Regions from separate parts of the Pseudoalteromonas sp. BSi20311 genome, predicted to be linked through region 3. Evidence: predicted binding sites of a transcription regulator. Region 3 holds the regulator's gene; each other region holds the start of a gene.
The links. Region 3 encodes LexA, which represses DNA repair genes until DNA is damaged. Its sites were predicted from a motif close to TACTGTATNNNNATACAGTA; they were not measured.

Region 1: a site for LexA is predicted at 3,214-3,233, ahead of ruvC (crossover junction endodeoxyribonuclease RuvC). Genes of this name have one in related genera too.
Region 2: a site for LexA is predicted at 4,028-4,047, ahead of dinB (DNA polymerase IV). Genes of this name have one in related genera too.

Annotation. Positions count from the first base shown of each region.
Region 1 is NZ_BADU01000141.1:5,657-13,034, reverse strand. Features, by position in the region: gene tolQ (protein TolQ) at 1-98, opposite strand, end outside; gene ruvB (Holliday junction branch migration DNA helicase RuvB) at 1,005-2,012, opposite strand; gene ruvA (Holliday junction branch migration protein RuvA) at 2,020-2,637, opposite strand; gene ruvC (crossover junction endodeoxyribonuclease RuvC) at 2,640-3,164, opposite strand; gene P20311_RS14290 (ABC transporter permease) at 3,297-5,798, opposite strand; gene P20311_RS14285 (ABC transporter ATP-binding protein) at 5,788-6,501, opposite strand; gene P20311_RS14280 (arylesterase) at 6,502-7,125, shown strand; tRNA gene P20311_RS14275 (tRNA-Pro) at 7,242-7,318, shown strand.
Region 2 is NZ_BADU01000079.1:18,079-25,456, forward strand. Features, by position in the region: gene P20311_RS09055 (exo 1,3/1,4-beta-D-glucan glucohydrolase) at 1-71, shown strand, start outside; gene P20311_RS09060 (fumarylacetoacetate hydrolase family protein) at 303-929, shown strand; gene P20311_RS09065 (ABC transporter substrate-binding protein) at 856-1,794, opposite strand; gene P20311_RS09070 (aldo/keto reductase) at 2,163-3,215, opposite strand; gene P20311_RS09075 (thioesterase family protein) at 3,228-3,659, opposite strand; gene dinB (DNA polymerase IV) at 4,059-5,114, shown strand; gene P20311_RS09085 (leucyl aminopeptidase family protein) at 5,226-6,761, shown strand; gene P20311_RS09090 (methyl-accepting chemotaxis protein) at 6,816-7,378, opposite strand, start outside.
Region 3 is NZ_BADU01000142.1:3,144-10,521, reverse strand. Features, by position in the region: gene P20311_RS14395 (hypothetical protein) at 157-537, shown strand; gene P20311_RS14390 (PaaI family thioesterase) at 539-982, opposite strand; gene lexA (transcriptional repressor LexA) at 1,171-1,788, shown strand; gene coxB (cytochrome c oxidase subunit II) at 2,263-3,405, shown strand; gene ctaD (cytochrome c oxidase subunit I) at 3,405-4,997, shown strand; gene P20311_RS14370 (cytochrome c oxidase assembly protein) at 4,997-5,527, shown strand; gene P20311_RS14365 (cytochrome c oxidase subunit 3) at 5,563-6,438, shown strand; gene P20311_RS18755 (DUF2909 domain-containing protein) at 6,338-6,649, opposite strand; gene P20311_RS14360 (SURF1 family protein) at 6,663-7,378, shown strand, end outside.

The DNA.
Region 1 (7,378 bases), on a different contig from region 3:
CACGACATAACCGACATAGCAACCAACGCTAGCATTACTAATTGCACAAGCAAACTGGCTTCTAGAATTAGATCTAAAAAATTAAGCCCTGATCCCACGTTAAACTCCTAAATAATTAAAAACATCAAATTGATTTATTTGAGTAAGGTAACTTAGCAATACATTCGCCACCATTAAAGTTTAGCTAGTGTATCTAGTGTATTTCCTGCTGACAACGATATTGCTGTGAATAGACAACAAAAAACGTTAAAAAAACAGCTTTACTCAATATTTACTATTTAACTCTTGTTCTACTGTATAAATAAATAACAACAAGGCTATATATTAGCGCGCTTAGATTCACTGAAGAGTTACAAAAACACGCTGTTTATTCAAAATTAATGCATAAGCACTCATAATTACCACATCCTTACCTTAACGTAATAGTAAAACTAATACCGAACGTTAATATGTTAATATACATAAACAAAGCATTTCATTAACTTATAGAATTAATGATTAATTAACATGCAACAATAAGCTAAAACAAAAAACCGCTGCTATTAGTTTTTTTAATCTGAAAATATAAATTTTCTAGTTTGAACAAATTGTGTCGCTTCGGTATTATTCTCCCATACCGAGCTAGCGCATTAAATGAAAGCTATTTCATTGAATCCAGTTCCTCGTAATATGATTTATTTCGTATTACTTTTTTACTTCTTGGGGTATGACCTCAACAAGTAAAACGTAGTTCCCTAGATTACTTCCTTAAACTTGTTGTTTGCCCGCATTTTTTGCGGGCTTTTTTTTGCCTGCAATTTAGCAAACCATCTAAATTCGGCCTAAACACTGTCACAGCAGGCGAACAATAGCCTGATATGTCTTAACGCTCAGTGAATTATTGGCAAAGTAAAATACGTCTCAATTTAACCTTTGCCCATACTAAAAAGCCACTGTCGATAAAATGACAGTGGCTTTAGTATTTAACCTAAACTCTGGATAATAAATCTATCTCAAGCTGCTAATTAGTCTTGCTTGGGAAGTAAACCAAAATGATGGTACGCATTATCCGACACAATTCGTCCGCGAGGCGTGCGCTGAATAAACCCTTGTTGAATTAAAAACGGTTCAATCACATCTTCTATGGTTTCTTTTTCTTCACCTATGGCAGCGGCTAAGTTATCAAGGCCAACCGGGCCACCCATAAATTTTTCAATAATGGCGAGTAAATATTTACGATCCATGTAATCAAAACCGCTTTTATCAACATCAATCATATCGAGGGCTTGCTGAGCTACCTCAGCATTAACCGTACCGTCTGATTTAACTTGGGTGTAATCGCGCACTCGGCGCAATAATCGATTTGCAATACGTGGCGTACCGCGCGAACGTTTGGCTATTTCGGCCGCGCCATCGTCACACATTTCTAAACTAAGATAATGCGCTGAGCGCCCCACAATATGTGATAAGTCCTCCAAAGAGTAAAACTCTAAGCGCTGAACAATACCAAAACGGTCACGCAGTGGAGAAGTTAATGATCCCGCACGGGTAGTTGCACCAATGAGTGTAAATGCGGGTAAATCAAGCTTAATAGAACGCGCTGCAGGGCCTTCACCTATCATAATATCGAGCTGGTAATCTTCCATTGCCGGGTAGAGTATTTCTTCAACCTGCGGGCTCAAACGGTGAATTTCATCAATAAATAGTACATCACCCTCTTCAAGGTTAGTGAGCAATGCGGCTAAATCGCCCGCTTTTTCAAGCACAGGCCCAGACGTGGTTTTAATATTTACGTTTAATTCGTTCGCCACAATATTAGCAAGCGTGGTTTTACCTAAGCCTGGTGGGCCAAATATCAATAAGTGATCCAACGCTTCGCTACGACTGCGCGCAGCTTCAATAAATATTTCCATTTGTTGCTTAACATGCGGCTGACCACGATAGTCGGCCAGTAACTTAGGCCTAATAGCACGGTCTATGGTGTCTTCGTTGGTTTTTTCAGCAGCATCTATTAAGCGATCAGCTTCGATCATAATTTACTCACAGCATTGATTTCAAAGATTCTTTAATTAGAACCTCAGTCGACATATCGGGTTTGCTTACTGATTTTACTGCTTTTTGCGCTTGTGGCAATTTATAACCGAGCGCCACTAACGCCGAAACCGCATCATCGGCCGCATTATTGGCTATAGTTGCATCGCTCGCAGGCTCTATTACGGCGCTATCGCTAAATGGGGTAAATAAGTCATTACCCCAATTTTTTAATCTGTCTTTCATTTCGAGCACTAAGCGCTCTGCGGTCTTTTTGCCCACCCCTGGTAGTTTAACCAAGGCAGTGGCATCTTCATTATTTACACAACTTACAAACTGCTGCGCCGACATGCCCGACAAAATAGCTAAGCCTAGTTTAGGCCCTACTCCATTGGCTTTTAACAGCTCTCTAAATAACGCACGTTCGGTTTTATTATTAAAGCCAAACAATAACTGTGCGTCTTCGCGTACTACAAAATGAGTGTACACAATGGCGTTGTCGCCTACTTTAGGCAAATCGTAAAAACAGGTCATTGGCATTTGTACTTCGTAGCCAACGCCGCTCACTTCTAATAGTATTTCTGGGGGCTGTTTTTCAACTAACACGCCGTTTAAGCGACCTATCATTGTTATTTCCTTAGACGTCCTCTAACGGTTTTGCTTGCGCTACCCGCTAGTTTTATTAAATTTTGTTCAGAGTGGGCATGGCAAATTGCAATTGCAAGCGCATCCGCCGCATCGGCTTGCGGCGTACCTGGCAGTTTAAGTATGTTTTTAACCATATGTTGTACTTGCGATTTATCTGCCCCACCGTTACCCACAACGGCTTGCTTTATTTGCCGTGCTGAGTATTCAAAAACCGGTAAGTCGGCCATAGAGGCACCGACAATCGCAGCACCACGGGCTTGACCTAGCTTTAAAGCAGAATCAGGGTTATGCGCCATAAATACTTTTTCTATAGCAAATGTTTCAGGCGAAAATTGCTCTATAAGTTGCGTAATGCCCTGGTAAATCATTTTAAGTCGGGTGGGAAAGTCATGATCGGCTAATTTAATACAGCCACTGCCTAAGTATGTAAACTTGGCACCTTGATGCGCAACCACACCGTAACCCGTTAAACGCGAGCCCGGATCGATCCCTAAAATTATGGCCAAACAGCACTCTCATTATTGTTATTTATTAATAGTGCTAATAATGCCAGAGCACTGTATAAATTACCAGTACAAAGCAAAAACAAAAATGCCTACTTAAAAAGTAGGCATTTAAACGCTATTTGGCTGGAAAGTTTACGCCAATGCGCGTACTAAGCCTTGGGTATTTTGTTTAAGCGTACGGGCAATCATAAAATAGCCTAACCCTGCTACAAACACGCCGCCAGCAACGGGGCCTATAATCCAAATATTAGGATGCAGCTTACCCGCTAAATCAAACATTTGCTGCTGAACAATCAATAACGCAATATCGCTGAAAAATGCAGCCACCAGTCCGGCTAAACCGCCCAGTAATAAAAACTCATACAAGGTGGCATTTTTGATTAATCGGCTTTTAGCGCCCAAAGTACGCAGTATCACAATTTCTTGCATCCGCTCACCTAAGCTTGCTTGCACCTGCGATATAAGTACCAACGCGCCACACAACACCACAATAGCCAGTACAAAGCCAATAGCTAACGACACTTGCTCAATAGTCGATTGAATTTGTTTAACAAAGTTGTCTACATCAATCGCTGTAATAGTAGGGTATGCTCGCAATAGCTGGCTAAAATCGCGCTTTTGCTCAGGCTCAATACGTACTGATGAAATATAGGTGGCCGGAAAGCTGCTAAGTACATCTGGGCTTAAAATAATAAAAAAGTTAGGCTTGAGGGTGGCCCAATTTACTTTTCGCACACTGGTTATTTTAGCATCAAACGACTGTGCACCAATTAAAAATGTAAGAGTATCGCCTAGTTTAACATCGAGGCGCTGCATCATTGACTCTTCCAGTGAGGCCTCGGCAACGGCGTCATCGCCAAACCACTGACCATCGATAATGTCATTTTGCGAAGGGACCTCGTTAAGCCAAGTTAAGTTAAGCTCGCGGCCAATGCCTGAGCGGGCTTCTTCGTCTTTTTTCTCGTTATCTTGCAATGACACTTCACGCGCAACCGCTTCACCGTTGACGGCATTTACGCGACCACGAATAGTCGGGTAAAACTCCGACACCTGAATGCCTTTTTGTGCTAAGTATTCATTTACCGGATCCAGCTCATTTTGCGTAATATTAACCAAAAAGGCATTAGGTGCATCGCTTGGTAACTGAGACTGCCAATCCGAAATAATGTCGTTTTTTAGCACAATTAAAAACAACAGTAATTTAATCGCTAGCGAAAAACTAATTAGCTGCACCGCATTAACGTTGGCGCGCTTTTGAATAGACGCAATAGCCAACGACCAGCTGTTACCTGGCTTTAAGCCTAGCTTTCGACCCCCGCCAAATATTAATTTAGAAATTAAAAACAACACTAAAATAAGGGCAAGCGTTGAGGCAAATAAAATAAGGGTAATTTTAATATTGTTACTAAATAACCACATTAATAAAAATACCGTTAAGGCGCTAAGCCCTAAATGGATTTTACTTACCGCAAGGCGGTCGCCTAAATTACGGCGAAGCACTCTAAGTGGTGGAATATCAAATAAGTCTAACAATGGCTTAATAGAAAACATAACCGCACAAATAACCCCGGTGCTAATAGCCACTAACCACGGTTTAAACCCTGCCATAGGCAGTTCGGTTCCCATGCTTTTTGCAAGGTAACCAGTTGCAACTTCTTGTAAGCCGTAACCAATAGCAAGGCCAACGACTACCGCCATGGTACACACCATTAATAAGTGCATAAGGTAAATTTTGCGGATCATGTCACGGCTGCCACCTAAGGTTTTCATCATTGCGACTGGGTCATATTGGCGCTCACAATAGCGCTTAGCCGATACTGCAATAGCAACCGCGGCTAATATAATGCCCAGCAAACCTGCTAACAATAAAAAGCTTTCGGCTCTGTTTAAGCTATTTGAAATAGGAGACTGGCGGTCTTTTACACCATACCAGTTTTGGTTTTCTTTGAGTTGCGGTTTTAGCCAATCGTAAAAACTATTGATGTCGTTTTCATCACCTGCATATAACTGGCGGTAAAATACACGACTGCCTGGCTGTATTACTTCGGTTTTTGCCACATCATCTATGTTTATGAGCACCCTACGGCTACTAGAGAACACATTAAATGGCGCATCGGGTTCTTCTACAATCACCTTTTCAACATTAAATAACGCAGCACCAAGCTCAACTTGGTCGCCTACGTTTATGTTTAAGCTATAAAAAACTGACTCACTTAACCATACGTTACCAGGGCTTGGCGCACCGGGTGCAACCTCAGTTTGAGCATTCAAACCCGACTTAACTTTCAATTGGCCTTTAAGCGGATAACTGTTTGATGCAGCCTTTACCGAGCTAAACTGCATTTGATCGTTTGCAAACAGCATAGTGTCAAAGTACACCATTTGTGCAGTTTGTAAGTTTTGTTGTTCTGCTTTGGTTATAAAGGCGGTATCTATGGCGTGATTGCTGGCAAGAACACGATCTGCTGCTATAAATGCACTGCTTTTTTGCGCAATACTTTGTGCAATTCGCTCAGTTACCATAGATAAGGTAAGTACGGTTAATACCGCCAGTGCAATGGCTGCGCTTATTACGGTTAGTTCACCACGGCGAAACTCACGAGAAAATAGTTTAAGCGCTAATTTAGCCCACATTTGCCATTTCCTCTGTTGAATTTTGTACCAGCTCCCCCGCCTCTATTTGAATAATGCGTTCACATTTTTGCGCTAAGGCTTCATCGTGAGTGACTAAAATGAGGGTTGTTCCGTTTTGCTTATTTAAATCAAATAATAACGACTCAATCATATGGCCATTTTTGCTATCTAAGTTAGCTGATGGCTCATCGGCAAACAATATTTTAGGTGAACCCACAAATGCACGGGCAATCGCAACACGTTGTTGCTCACCACCAGATAACTGCGACGGGTAATGATCAACCCGATGGCTTAAGCCTACTTTTTCAAGCAAAGCGAGCGCTTGTTCTTTGGCGTCTTCTTTACCTGCAAGCTCTGCCGGTAGCATCACGTTTTCAAGTGCAGTTAAACTTTGTACCAACATAAAAGACTGAAACACAAAGCCAACTTTTGCAGCTCTGAGTGCGGCCCGCGCTTCTTCGTCTAATTCGTGCAGTGGCTCCCCATCTAACATTACTTCGCCGCTGCTGGCCGTATCAAGCCCTGCTAATAAACTTAATAAAGTGGATTTACCTGAGCCCGACGTGCCAACAACAGCAACAGACTCACCGTGCTTGACATTAAAGCTGATGTCGCTGAGGATGGACAACTCACCTTCAAGGGTAGATACAACTTTAGACAAACCATTTACTTGAATTATATTTAATTGAGAAAGCGCTGACATATGACTCATTCAATCCTACGTTGTGTATTCATTTTATTTTTAGTTATTAACCCACTACACGCGGCAGCTAACAACACGATTTTAATACTTGGTGATAGTTTAAGCGCAGCCTATGGCTTAAAACAAGAACAAGGCTGGGTGCAATTGTTACAAGATAAATACGATGCCAAGCAACGCCCTATCAACTTAGTTAATGCCAGTATTAGCGGCGAAACCACCGGCGGTGCATTGCGCCGATTAGACGCGCTACTTGAACAATATCAACCCACTCACGTACTTATTGAGCTCGGTGCTAATGATGGCCTACGCGGTTTTCCTATCACTAAAATGCAGGCTAACTTAACGGCTTTAATTGAAAAAAGCCAAGCTGCAGATGCGCAAACCGCACTTATGGAAATATATATTCCACCTAACTATGGCCCGCGTTACAGTAAAATGTTTACCGATAGTTTTGCCAGTGTTAGTGAAGCTACCGACTCGCATTTAATGCCGTTTTTTGTGCTTAAAGTAGCAGGAAAAAGCGAGCTAATGCAAAACGATAACTTACACCCTAACAAAACTGCTCAACCAATACTACGAGATGAAATGTATAACACGATCAACCAGTGGTTAAATAAAGACTAAGGCCGTGTAAAACACTCTGCGCAAGCGCTTAAAATCACACGCTTGCGCAATAAACATCCAAACAAACAAAAGCTTATTGATTTTTTTATAAATACACGTACTATTGCTATCGAAGTCGGTATGTGGCGCAGCTTGGTAGCGCACTGTCATGGGGTGGCAGGGGTCGAGAGTTCGAATCTCTCCATACCGACCATTAATCTCTCTTTAAATTCTATTTTCTCTAGTTAAAACTATTTTCCTGTCGTACTACCTA
Region 2 (7,378 bases), on a different contig from region 3:
GGCATGTATCTATAGCTAAACTAGCTATTACAACAAATGCTGCCGAGCAAGGTAGTGTTACTTGTAAGTAGTCAATAATCTATTGATAAGCAGGTACAGAGAGTACCTGCTTATTATTTTAAACATGTAGTACAAAAACCTGCCAAATTAGTCCCTCCTTACTTTTATTCCATTCTATGTGATTGATTATATTCAGCTCCGTAGTTGTCACAAAAATATGATAAAACTGCATTCGCTTTTACGTTAATAATTTGAGAGTATGCCAAAATATTAAATGCGTTATGTAATTAACAGGTGAAAGGATGAATCAAATAAAGCTCGCTTCTCAGCGTTTACAACCTTCAAAAATAGTTTGTGTGGGGCGCAATTACAGTGCACATATTGCTGAGCTAAACAATGAACACCCTGAGCAAATGGTGATTTTTAATAAGCCTAATAGCGCGATCACCGATACCTTACTTACTACTCATAACGGGGATACGTTACATTATGAAACTGAATTATGTTTTGTGATTAAAAATAAGCAGCTTGCAGGAGTAGGGATTGGGCTCGATTTGACTAAGCGAGCTTTGCAAAGCAGTTTAAAAGAAAAGGGCTTGCCGTGGGAGCGAGCTAAAGCATTTGATGGCTCAGTATTATTTAGTGATTTTATTGAGTTAACGCCAGAAATGTCATCATTTATATTTGAATTGCATATTGATGGTAAAGCAGTTCAGCATGGTGATACCCAGCTAATGTTGCACCAACCTGCGCAAATACTGGCTGAAGTAAGTGAGTTTATGGGTTTAGAAGAGGGCGATATTATTATGACCGGCACCCCTGCTGGCGTAGGGATGGTGGGCGCGGGTCGAGAGTTTAAAGTTGCTCTTTATTCTGACTCTGGTCAGCGGTGCTTATTGGAGCATCATTGGTCTGTGAGTCAACGTTAATTATGTATTGATAGTATTGTTTATCAAAATTATCGATATGTTCACTTAACCAATACCGCTGGCTTAGCTGATGCTCAGCTGATTCTAGTATGGTACTTTCTAATGCTGCATTAATCTTCTTAATTGCCTGATTAGCAAAATCATTGGGCGCATTAGTCGCACAGCCTATAGCGCCTTTAACTAACGAATTCGTATTTTGAGCTATAGGTATGCTAACGATTTTTATGGGGTGTTGTTGCTGGTTAAAGTAACTAGCCATAAAAGGGTAATCGAGCGAGTAATCTAAAAAACCATGTCTTAATCTATCGATCACAACGCCACTTTCATTGTCACTACTTAAGCTTAAAGAGACGTTATGGTGGCTCAAAGCGTTTTCAATAATTATATTTATGTGTGGCGAAAACCGTCGCGCTGCGGCTTGTCCATAGGTAAAGTTTTCATCGCTAAGCAAGCTAATTAAATTTATAGGATTACCATGTGTTTTGGTAAGTGTTCGTGCTTTTTGGTTAGTGGTAATAATACTAAACTCTGGGTAGATGGAGGTAGGGCGTGAGTAAGTATAGACTTGGTTGGCGTTTTTTTTGTGAATTACGCATGGGAAGCAGACATTTTTGCCTTCTCTGATATATTTATTAATTCGTTTTTGTGGCACAACTAACCGAGTATGTTTTACATCCTTAATACTGCTAATGAGTTGCTCAGTTAAATTGTCACACAAACCCGTTTGAGCACTTTCTGAGTTTAAGTGAAAAGGCGGAGTGTTGCTCTGTAGCCACAAAATTTCAGTGAGCTGATTTTTAGATTGGCTAATACTGTTATTCGAGAATATTAAAAAAAGCAGGCAGAAATAACGAGCTGTATGCATAAAAAAGGCTGATAATTCTTTATTAAATGGCTGTTTGTTATTATACCTGAATGTCCAAAAAATAAACATAAAGAACAGCAAAGAATCAATTTCATTGAAGCGTAGTTATGCCAATAAGCAATAATACTTAATCATTTTACGGGGCTAAACGTGTCACTACCTGCGTTAAAAATTCTCATTTAGAACAACTAAATAGCAATTTTTTGCCTAGCTATCAACACGTTTTTCCAGCCTCAAAATAGACCACTTAATTAAGCGAATTGGTATTATTCTTTGCTGTTTTTGATTACCTGCGAGGTTACAAACCTCGCGCCGTGATTAAATCGCCCTATGTAGAACAAGTTTCAATATGCAAAGGCCAACAGACCCTAGTAAGGCATTGGGTTATTTCTGAATATGGTATCAATCGCTAATAATACATCGTCGCTAAGGGTTAGCTCAAATGCATCAATGTCTTCTTTTAATTGCGCCATAGTAGTGGCACCAATAATAGATGATGTCACTCCATCTACTTGATTACACCACGCTAGCGCTAATTGTGCCGGTGTTATGTTGTGCTCATAGGCAAGTTCAACATACTCCTTAGTGGCTTGTTGTGATTGTGGTGTATCACGAAAAATACCGTTGCGCTGCATAAATGTCCAACGTGAGCCTTCAGGGCGCGCTCCATTGAGGTACTTACCAGTTAATAGCCCAGCCGCCAGAGGCGACCAAGGTAAGTAAGCAATATCTTCATGCACACATTGCTCTATTAAATAAGGCCAATCTTTCGCATGCGCTAAACTAAACTCATTTTGAATAGACACCATTTTTGGCAAGTTGTGCTCTTTAGCTAAATTTAAAAATTGGCTAATTCCCCATGGTGTATCATCAGAAAGCCCACAATGCTTAATTTTACCTGCTTTAACACACGCATCTAAACCCTCTAAAATATCCAGCATATCTGCGGTGTGTTGTTTTGCATCGACCTCGGTAAACTTGAGCATACCTGGCCATTGCCTTGCAAAATGTGGGGTGCGGCGGTTTGGCCAATGTAATTGGTATAAGTCAATATAGTCGGTTTGTAAGCGCTTTAGAGACTGATCAACGGCATCAATAACAGCTTGGCGAGTAATATCACCGCCATCACGGATCCATGAAAGTCCATTACCGGCAATTTTAGTTGCAATAACAATGTCTTTTCGTTTTTGTGGATTACGAGCGACCCAATCCCCTATAATTTCCTCTGTTTTACCATAGGTATCGGGCGTGGGCGGAACTGCGTACATTTCTGCTGTATCAATAAAGTTAACACCACGTTCAAGGGCATAGGCTATTTGCTCATCAGCATCGCGCTGGGTATTTTGTACTCCCCAGGTCATGCTACCTAAACAGACTCTCGAAACACTAACACCACTACTACCTAATTGACTATATTGCATTACTAATCCTAATTATTCGTTTTCAGAGTTTGCTTTTAAAGCCGATAACAAAGGTTCTGTGATCGTCGCTTTTTGCCCTGTTTTAAAGTCAAACATCACCACTTTCGACATGCCTGTGGTGGTTATCGCATTTTGCGCATGACTAAATACACTGTAATTCATTACAAACCGGTCAGATTTTATATCACTAATAGTAATACCTACGCTTAATGTGTCAGGAAACGTCACAGGGCGTTTGTAGCGAATGTTATTTTCACTGATCACAGGGCCTGTGGCTTTAGCATTGATAGTATCAAATAAATTTAATTTATTTAAAAAATCGATTCTGGCTATTTCAAAATAACGAAGGTAAACACAGTTATTAACATGCTGTAGGGCATCCATATCGCCCCACGCTACAGTAATATCGGTATGAATAGGATGTTGTTGTTTAAACGTTTCCATGTATTAATAGCTCTTAGTTTTAAAGTATTTAGATTAGCAACATGGTCGGATGAGCTCAAGGGAATTATAGCGGGCAAAAAATTCGAGAGTTAAAATTGTACCTCTTTGAATTCATGACTATAGTAACTATTAACACACAAGGAGAGAACTATGCAGAATATAATTAATTGGTTATTGGCATGCACTGTTTTTATAGCTTCGTTCACTTGTTACGCTATGGGTAATGAGGCAGGAGCAATTATTTTGATTTTATTAGGCTTCTGTTTAGAAGTACTATTTTGGATGTATTGTTTTAATAAGCCCAAAAAAAATAGGCGCTCTTTTTAGATAACAACATGCTTGCTAATTAATAGCGATTCCACAATAATGGCTGTATAAATAAACAGTTGTTATTGTGTGATGAAAAAGTTTATTCATATAGACATGGACTGCTTCTATGCAGCCGTTGAAATGCGCGACAACCCTAAGCTTGCAAGCGTACCGCTGGCCATTGGCGGTAATAGTCGCCGAGGAGTGCTCTCTACCGCTAATTATATTGCCAGAGAATATGGTGTGCGTTCTGCTATGTCTAACTATCATGCCAAACAGCTTTGCCCCGATTTAGTTATTGTGCCCGGAAGAATGGCGGTTTATAAACAAGTATCAACTCAAATCCGCGCTATATTTAACCGCTATACTGACCTTGTTGAACCTCTTTCACTTGATGAAGCATACCTAGATGTGACCGACAGTACTGCATTTAAAGGCAGTGCAACGTTAATTGCTGAGCAGATCCGCACCGATATTTTTAATACCACAGGGCTGACCGCCTCTGCGGGGATTGCGCCAATTAAATTTATAGCCAAAATTGCTAGTGATGAAAATAAGCCCAATGGCCAATTTGTGGTATTGCCTGAACAGGTTGACTTGTTTTTAGCCCAATTACCACTAGGTAAAATTCCAGGCGTGGGTAAAGTAACCTTGGAGAAGCTTAATTTAAAAGGATTATACACGGGCCAAGATGTCCGAGAAAAAGGCGCTAATTGGATGCAGCAACATGTGGGGAATTTTGGTGTATCGTTATATCAAAAATGTATGGGGGATCATATAGGGCGGGTTTCAACTGAGCGGGTTCGTAAGTCATTGAGCGTGGAGCATACTTATGAATACAACAAAAACAGCCTTGATGAGTGCCTTGAACAATTACCGCAACTGTTAGATGAGCTCACTGTTAGGCTAAATAAGCAGCAGTTGCAAAATAAAATTAATAAGTTAAGTGTTAAAGTTAAATTTGCTAATTTTGTTGTGACCTCAGCAGATCAAGCGAATCATCAATTAAACACCGCTATTTTTAAAGAGTTACTCGCCAAAGCTTATCAACGTGGATTACAGCAACCCGTGCGCTTATTAGGAATTGGCGTTGGTATTAAAAATCAACCAGAGCATAATTTACAGCTCAGTATTCTTGATGTGTAAAACTTGTAACACCAAGTTGCCAGTAAATATGCAGAATATCGCAGTTCACTGGTTATAAATTGCTAAATAAATAATAATAGGGACTACGTTTTCTAACAGGATCTTTTTTTTATGGCATATCCAAAAGCAGTGCTGGCTCAGCCAGTAAGTGCAAGCCTAGATTGTACATCACACGATGCACTTATTATTATCAGTGATGACTTTTCTCATTTACCAAATACGCCTCTGCGTGATGCAATTTTAAATCAAGCCCAAGTAGACTCACGTATAGGCAATCAAGTTACCTTATTAGTTATTGCCGGTAAACGTGTGGTATTAGCACCAACTGGCCCTTTAAATAGAGACTATGACGATGTACGTCGTTATTTTGATGCGGCTAAATTAGCCATCAATGAAGCAAAAGCGTCGGGCAGTGTAAGCCCCGCGATTTACTTACCCGCTTTAAATATCGATAGTCGTTATCAACACGCTCTAGAAGTGGCCTATTTAGGCGCATGCCAAGCATTATGGCAGCCTTTGGAAGCGCGTGAATTTCATGGTCAAGGTATTGAACCCATTACTCAAATCGGTTTAATTGATGCCAATGAACAAACGATTAAAGCAGTCAATGCGTTAGCCGCTGGTCAATATGCTGCACGTGATTTATGTGGTACCGAGCCTGAGCGTATGGCACCACCACGCTTTGCTGATTACTGTAGTGAGCTATTTAACAATAGCGCAGTGAGCGTTGATGTAATTGGCGATTTAGCTGCCATTGATAAACACTATCCGATGCTAAGCACTGTTGCTCGTGCGTCTTATGCGGTAGAGCGTCATCACCCTCGTGTAGTTAAACTTGAATATGTACCAGAGGGCGAAGTAACGCGCACACTGATGTTTGTTGGTAAAGGCTTAGTCTATGACACTGGCGGTGCAGATTTAAAAGTGGGCGGCTATATGGCGGGCATGAGCCGTGATAAAGGCGGTGCGGCTTCTGTTGCTGGATTTATGAAAGCAGTTGCTGATTACCAGCCTAAAGGCGTCAAAGTGATTGCCTTTTTAGCGGTGGTACGTAACTCAATTGGTTCAGATTGTTTTGTTCCTGATGAAATCATTACCAGCCGTGAAGGTGTACGAGTGCGCATTGGTAACACTGATGCCGAAGGGCGTCTAGCGATGGGGGATTTACTTAGCGAAATGAAAGATTTGGCTAAAAACGAAATAAACCCAACGCTGTTTACTGTGGCTACTTTAACAGGGCATGCTGCACGCGCGATGGGGCCATATGGTGCTTATGTAGAAAATGGGCCAGCATGTAGTGCTAATATTTCACGTCAATTAGCTGATTGTGGTGATTTATGGGCTGACGGTGCAGAAGTATCCCGTTCACGTCGTGAAGATTATGACTTTATAAAGCCACGTACTTTAGCCGATGACGTACTCTCTAGTAATAATGCAGCTTCTGCTGTTACAGCACGCGGACACCAATTTCCTATGGCATTTTTAGCTGTTGTAGGCGGGTTAGATAAGCATGGTAATGAGTCTACTTTACCACTTCCTTATGTGCATATGGATATTGCAGGTAGTGGCGTTGAAGGCGGTGACTGGCAACATGGCAAACCAACGGCAGCATCAGTAAGCAGTTTATTTGCCCACTACTGTTTATAATTCTCTATATAAATATGTCTAAAAAGCCCTGAAAATCAGGGCTTTTTAATTGAGTTAACTAAGCTTAAAGCGCGATACCACGCTTGATAACTCAACACTACTTTGTTTCAGTTTGTCGCTAGCACGGGTTAAATCATTGGTGTTACCCAGTGATTGCTCCGTTGATTGCGAGAGGTCGTTAATTCTTAAGTTCACCTCATCTGCGGCCGATGTTTGCTGCTCTGTTGCTCTTGCAATTTGGCCGTTCATATCGGTGATCACCGATACCAATCTGTCTATTTCATCAAGCGAGGTATTGGCAGCAGAAGCTTGCTCAACGGTTGAGATAGAAATTTCTTGGCTAGATTTTACCGCTTCAACCGCAGCTTTAGCGCCTTCTTGCAGTTTAGCTATCATGGCTTGAATTTCATCGGTACTTTTACCTGTTCGGCTGGCCAGCGTTCTCACTTCATCGGCTACAACGGCAAAGCCTCTACCATGCTCACCTGCTCGCGCTGCTTCAATTGCAGCATTTAACGCCAGTAGATTAGTTTGTTCTGCAATACTGCGAATTACATCAAGTACCGAGCCAATGTTATTACTTTCTTGAGCAAGATCAGCGGTAACTTTACTTACGG
Region 3 (7,378 bases):
GGAGCTAGCTGCCATTAGGTTAATAGCTGTATTAACCGTTACTTTAATACTTGCAGCTTAATAAAGGAATTAAATAAATTATAAGCTGTTGATTTGGTATAAATGCAAAATTAGGTTAAAGTTTGCGGTGAAATTTAAGTGGGGTAACACAACTGTATGTCGGAAATTCAATTTTTAAATGTAGATCTAGAGCTTGAGTCAAAGCAAGATATTAGCGTATTAGTTGCTGATTTAAAAAAGGTCGCAACCATTTTACATTATGATAAAGACGAATACCGCCAACTGGCACGCATCGAAGTAGCTGGTGAAATAACCACACCCGATAAAGCAATTAATCATTTGTGTGAGTTAATCGAGTCGTGTTCACGCAATGCATTAAAGCAATGGTTAAGCTGTTCTCGCAGAACGTTTGATATGGGGTTTGAGTCGGGTACGTCGCCAAAATGTTTCAATCAGGCCTTGCATGCAGATACCTTGTTACGCATATCTGCAATTGGCGCAGGCATAGAAGTTACTATTTACCCTCTGGAAAAGTAATTTAACCTTTTCGCTCGACTACGGCTGCGGTCATTCTTGATACGCAGCAAAGCTCATTGCGGCTATTGGTTATTTTAATATCCCAAACCGAGCTGCGTTTACCTATATGATAAGCCCTTGCGGTAGCGGTTAATGTGCCGTTGCGTGACGCTTTTAAGTGGCTTGCGCTGATCTCTTGCCCAACACAATAAAATCGACTGAAATCAACCACAAAGTTAGCGGCATAACTTGCTACTGTTTCAGCAAGCACGACATTGGCACCACCATGCACTATACCCATTGGATTATGGTGCTCAGGTATGGCTGGCATAGTGGCGACTAAGTAGTCATCACCAATTTCACTGATTTCAATTCCCATGGTCTTCATGAGCGTGCCTTGGCCAGTGATCCCTTGATCTAATTGCTTACAAAACTCTAATGTAATTGGTTGGTGCCAAATACTCATGCTAGCTCCTTGGATAAGTAATTGAGAATTAATATGATAATGCGCTGCTAATAATTACATTTATTATTGCGGTTTTAAAGCATCTTATTGTTTAGCCATCATGACTTATAAGGTATTAATTTATATTTGCGATTTTTAAATAACTGTATATACTCACAGTTAATTGTACTGTATGGAAAACCAGTTGTATGCGACCATTAACAAAACGCCAAGCGCAAATACTCGAACTTATCAAAGTGTTTATTAAAGACACTGGTATGCCTCCTACACGTGCCGAAATTGCACAAACACTGGGTTTTAAAAGTGCAAATGCTGCAGAAGAACACTTAAAAGCACTGGCTAAAAAAGGTGTAATTAAAATGAAGCCGGGTGCGAGTCGCGGCATTCAGCTTGTTGAAGAAGAAGAGCCAGAGCAATTAGGCTTGCCTTTAATTGGTCGGGTTGCTGCGGGTGAGCCAATATTGGCGCAACAGCATGTTGAAAGCCACTGTAAAATTGACCCTTTAATGTTTAAACCTGCGGCCGATTTTTTACTGCGTGTTAACGGCATGAGTATGAAAGATATTGGTATTATGGATGGCGACTTACTCGCTGTACATAAAACTCAAGTGGCTGAAAATGGTCAGGTTATTGTTGCTCGAGTGGATGATGATGTTACGGTTAAACGCCTAGAAAAAGCCGGCAGAAAAGTATTACTGCATGCTGAAAATGACGAGTTTTCGGCCATTGAAGTCGACTTGGAAAATGAATCTTTCAATATTGAAGGCTTAGCGGTAGGTGTTATTCGTAACGCTGATTGGATGTGATAGTTAAGCATAACTTAGCGCTTAATATTAATTAGGCGCTGATTTTACTTGTATTATTTTTTATGGTGCTGCTTGTTAATCGCTTTTGTTATTGTAAATAACATCGCTAAATACTTATATATAAATAAATTTATCCTAATTATTTTTAAATCATAAAATTTTATATTTTTTCCGCTGTTATTCAAGCTACCCCTTACCACCCCTGACTCTTAGGTTAACTAACTCATTAGTGACTACTTTTTTGCTGCACTTTTTTAAGTAACCCCTTGTTTATTTTTCATACTCACCTTGCTTATTGTTTATTTTTTAACTAGTTATTAAAGAGCTGGAATAAAAATAACTCACAGCGTAGTCGTTTTGAGCACACACATTTAATAACTCCAGCACCCTTATAAAAAATAAAAATAACGAATGGGCGTTTAAGTAGTATGTCCCTTCGCTTTGCGTCAGCAATAGCATCAAAGGAGCCGTCACATGGGTAAGCTGAGTTCTTCCTTGTGGCTTATATTGTTAGTTTTTTCGCAAAATGTGCTTGCTAATAGCCAATATAATATGCGTAAAGGCGTAACTGATATAAGTAATAATGTATACCAACTACACATGACTATATTTTTAATATGTTGTGTGATTGGGGTGATCGTGTTTGCCATTATGTTTTGGGCACTCATTCATCATCGCAAATCTAAAGGGGCTGTCCCTGCCCAGTTTCATGAAAGCACCAAAGTAGAAATACTCTGGACTGCCATTCCTTTTGTCATCTTAATTGTTATGGCCATTCCTGCGACTAAAACCCTAATTGCCATGGAGGATGCCAGCAAAGCTGATATCACCATAAAAATTACTGGCTCACAATGGAAATGGCATTACGAATATATGGGGGAGGATGTTGAGTTTTATTCAATGTTAGCGACTCCTCAAAATGAAATAACTAATCTTGCCGATAAAAACCCGAACTATTTACTTGAAGTAGATAAGCCGCTGGTGCTACCGATTAATCAAAAAGTACGTTTTTTAATGACCTCAGATGATGTGATTCACTCATGGTGGGTACCTGATTTTGCTGTTAAAAAAGATGCAAATCCTGGGTTTATCAATGAAACATGGACCAATATTAATGAAGTAGGTACTTACCGCGGGCAGTGTGCAGAGCTGTGTGGTAAAGATCATGGCTTTATGCCTGTTGTGGTAGAAGCAAAAACAGAAGAAGACTTCAAATCGTGGTTGGCAGAAGCTAAACAAGCTAAACAAAAAGCGGCCGCCGAAAGTGCGGCGCTACTTGACCAAGTAGTACCAAAAGAAGAGTTAATGGCACTGGGTGAGCAAGTTTATATGGCGAGCTGTGCTGCGTGTCACCAGCCTACAGGTTTAGGCCTGCCAGGGGTTTTTCCTGCACTTAAAGGCAGTCCAATAGTGGTAGGTGATATTAAAGGTCACATCGATATTTTACTTTATGGTAAGCCTGGTACAGCGATGCAGTCTTTTGCCAAGCAATTATCTATTAAGCAGATAGCAGCCGTTATTACTTATAAACGCAACGCATGGGGTAATGACACCGGAGAGGTAATTCAACCAAGCGAAATACAAGCGGCACTGGATGCTGGTGGGGAGGCTAAATAATGAGTAGCATTGCAGAACAACCTAATACCAATGAGGCTCATCATGCCCATCAACCCGCTACTGGCTTTAAACGCTGGTTATTTACAACCAACCATAAAGACATAGGCAGCTTATATTTAATTTTTTCACTCACCATGTTTTTAATTGGTGGAGCAATGGCCATGGTGATCCGTGCAGAGCTATTTCAGCCGGGTTTACAGTTGGTCGATCCTCACTTTTTTAACCAAATGACCACAGTGCATGGACTGATCATGGTATTTGGTGCCGTAATGCCTGCATTTACTGGATTGGCAAACTGGATGATCCCGCTAATGATTGGTGCGCCAGATATGGCATTACCGAGAATGAACAACTGGAGTTTTTGGATTTTACCGTTTGCGTTCTTAATCCTGCTAGCGTCACTGTTTATGCCTGGTGGCGGCCCTGCATTTGGTTGGACCTTTTACGCCCCGCTTTCCACCACTTATAGTAACGACAACACAGCAATGTTTGTGTTTGCGGTGCATATTATGGGTATTAGTTCGATTATGGGAGCCATTAATGTGGTGGTAACCATAGTGAATATGCGCGCCCCTGGAATGACGTGGATGAAGCTACCGTTATTTGTGTGGACATGGCTGATCACGGCTTTTTTACTTATTGCAGTAATGCCGGTACTTGCTGGTGCAGTTACTATGGTACTCACTGATAAATACTTCGCGACCAGCTTCTTTGACGCCGCTGGTGGTGGCGATCCGGTAATGTTCCAGCATATATTTTGGTTTTTTGGTCATCCTGAAGTTTATATTATGATTTTGCCTGCCTTTGGCATTATCTCTACGATTGTTCCTACTTTTTCACGTAAAAAACTATTTGGTTACGCCTCTATGGTGTACGCCACTTCCTCGATTGCCTTGTTGAGCTTTATCGTGTGGGCACATCATATGTTTACCACTGGTATGCCCGTGGCGGGTGAGTTGTTTTTTATGTACGCGACTATGTTGATATCGGTACCTACCGGCGTAAAAGTCTTTAACTGGGTAGCAACTATGTGGCGTGGCTCTATTAGCTTTGAAGTGCCCATGCTGTTTAGTATCGCATTTATTGTGCTGTTTACTTTAGGTGGTTTTTCGGGATTGATGCTGGCTATTACGCCTGCTGATTTTCAATACCACGATACTTACTTTGTGGTTGCACACTTTCATTATGTACTCGTAACGGGCGCGGTATTTTCTATTATGGCAGGGGCTTATTATTGGCTGCCAAAATGGACCGGAAATATGTTCAATATTACCTTGGCAAAATGGCATTTTTGGTTGTCTTTGGTAAGTGTAAATGTGCTGTTTTTCCCAATGCATTTTGTGGGATTAGCCGGTATGCCACGTCGAATTCCAGATTATGCACTGCAGTTTGCTGACTTTAACGCCATTATTAGTATAGGTGGGTTTGCCTTTGGTTTATCGCAATTACTGTTTGTTGTCGTTGTGTATAAATGTGCAAAAGGGGGCGATAAAGTGCCTGCAAAAGTTTGGGATGGAGCTGAAGGGCTTGAATGGGAAGTTGATTCACCAGCGCCTTACCATACGTTCTCAACGCCGCCGGATATTAAATAATGAGTCATCTACCGTTATTAAAAAAGCTGGTGGTTATTTGCATTGCAATGTTTGCTTTTGCATTTGCCATGGTGCCTTTATATGACGTGTTTTGCGATATAACGGGGCTTAATGGTAAGCCCTCGTTAGAGCAAGCACAGCAAAGTACCTTGATTACTGAGAATAGAGAAGTCAGCGTTAGTTTTACCACGCATGCCCAAAGTGGTGCGCCTTTTGAGGTTAAATCTAAAGAATACAGTGTAGATGTAAAACCAGGGGCCATGCGTGAGGTTATGTTTAGCGCTAAAAACAACAGTAATGAAGACAAAGTGATGCAGGCTATCCCCTCGGTAGCACCGGGTAAAGCAGCTAAATATTTACACAAAATAGCGTGTTTTTGCTTTGACCAGCAACCTTTGAAGGCTGGCGAGGAGTTAGAGTTTAAATTACTTTTTTATGTTGATACTGAGTTACCCAGTGATGTGGAGGAGTTAACTCTGTCTTATACCGTATTTGATATTAGCGAGAAGTTAGTAGCCAGTAATAACTAGCTTATAAAACTAGTGAAAAACTAGGAGCAAATGAAATGAATCAAAAATATGAACATTATTATGTACCTGATCAAAGCCCATGGCCAATAGTTGGCGCAGTGGCGCTATTTTTTATCGCGGTAGGGGCAGCCTTAACAGTTATGGATATGGGTAAAGAGGGAGGCAGCGGTATTTACATACTGTATGTGGGTATTGCCGTATTGCTTTATATGCTGTTTAGCTGGTTTAAAAATGTGATTGAAGAGTCGCATCAAGGTTTATATTCTGCCCAAATGGATCGTTCATTCAGGCAAGGTATGAGCTGGTTTATTTTTTCAGAAGTCATGTTTTTTATGGCCTTTTTTGGCGCCCTTTTTTATGCTCGCATGTTCTCTGTACCTTGGCTTGGAGGCGCCGATAACAACGCCATGACTAACGAAGTGTTATGGCCTACCTTTGAGGCTGTGTGGCCGTTGTTAAATACCCCTGGAGGCACCACGACGCAAGCAATCGGCTGGCAAGGGTTACCACTGATAAATACCCTTATTTTATTAGCCTCGTCAGTGACTCTGCATTTTGCTCATGTGGCGATGGAAAATAACAAGCGCACGCCACTTAAGGTGTTTTTAGGCGTAACTATTTTATTGGGAGTATGTTTTTTAGGACTCCAAGTAGAAGAATATATTTATGCTTATAACGACCTTAATTTAACCCTTGATGCAGGAATTTACGGTAATACCTTCTTTTTGTTAACCGGTTTTCACGGTATGCATGTCACCTTAGGTACCATTATTTTATTAATCGTTTTCCTACGGATTTTAAAAGGCCACTTTACAAAAAATAAGCACTTCGCGTTTCAAGCTGCGGCGTGGTACTGGCATTTTGTTGATGTTGTTTGGCTATGTTTGTTTGTTTTTGTATATGTACTGTAGTGGGCAAAGGTGATTGATTTGCCGTAATTAAACCTAGCTTTAGTGCGGCAATTACCATCAGTAATACCACAACAGAAAATAACACTCGACGCCCTAAAAAGTGAGACATGGGGCGTCCATTGGTTTTTCCCGACACCATAATAAATAAAGCACGAAATAAATTAAACAATATAAATAATAACAGTAGAACAATAATAATTTTAATAATCACTGGATTTACCCTTATGCAGTTAGTTGTATTTAACAAACAAAAGCTTAGCTCAATAATCACAGTTTGCCTGGTTGTTATTGTGGTATTAGTTTGCGTGCGTTTAGGGTTTTGGCAATTACAGCGCGCAGATCAAAAGCAACAGCAGCTTAATGCCATTGAAAATATACAACAGCAAGGGGTTATGAGCTGGGCACAGTTGCAACAACTGCCAAAAGAGTGGAATAAAACCGGGGTATTAGTTTCGTTGAGTGGTTATTTTGATACCAATAATTATTGGCTGCTCGATAACCAAATTTATAATGGTCAGGTTGGTTACGACTTACTGGCATTATTAAAATTACCTGATGATTCGCGCTTTTTATTAGTTAATTTAGGCTGGGTAAAAGCAGGCAGTTCAAGAGAAATCCTACCAAACGTGACAATACCTAGTGGTAAATTTTCGTTAACGGCACAAATTAAAGAAGATAACTTAAGTGGCTTTACCTTAGCTAATAGTAATACTCAATCAGATTTAGCTAAACGAATTCAAATCATTGATCTGCAAGCTCTCAGTAGCCAATCCCAGCGACCTTTAGTGGATTATATGGCCTATCGCCAAGGCGGTGAAGATGAGATTGCGGCCCCCCATTATGAAGCTGTTGTGATGAGTCCAGAAAAACATTATGCCTACTCAGTACAGTGGTTTTTAATTGCGATTGCCTGTGTGGTAGTTGCTATTTTTGCAAGCAA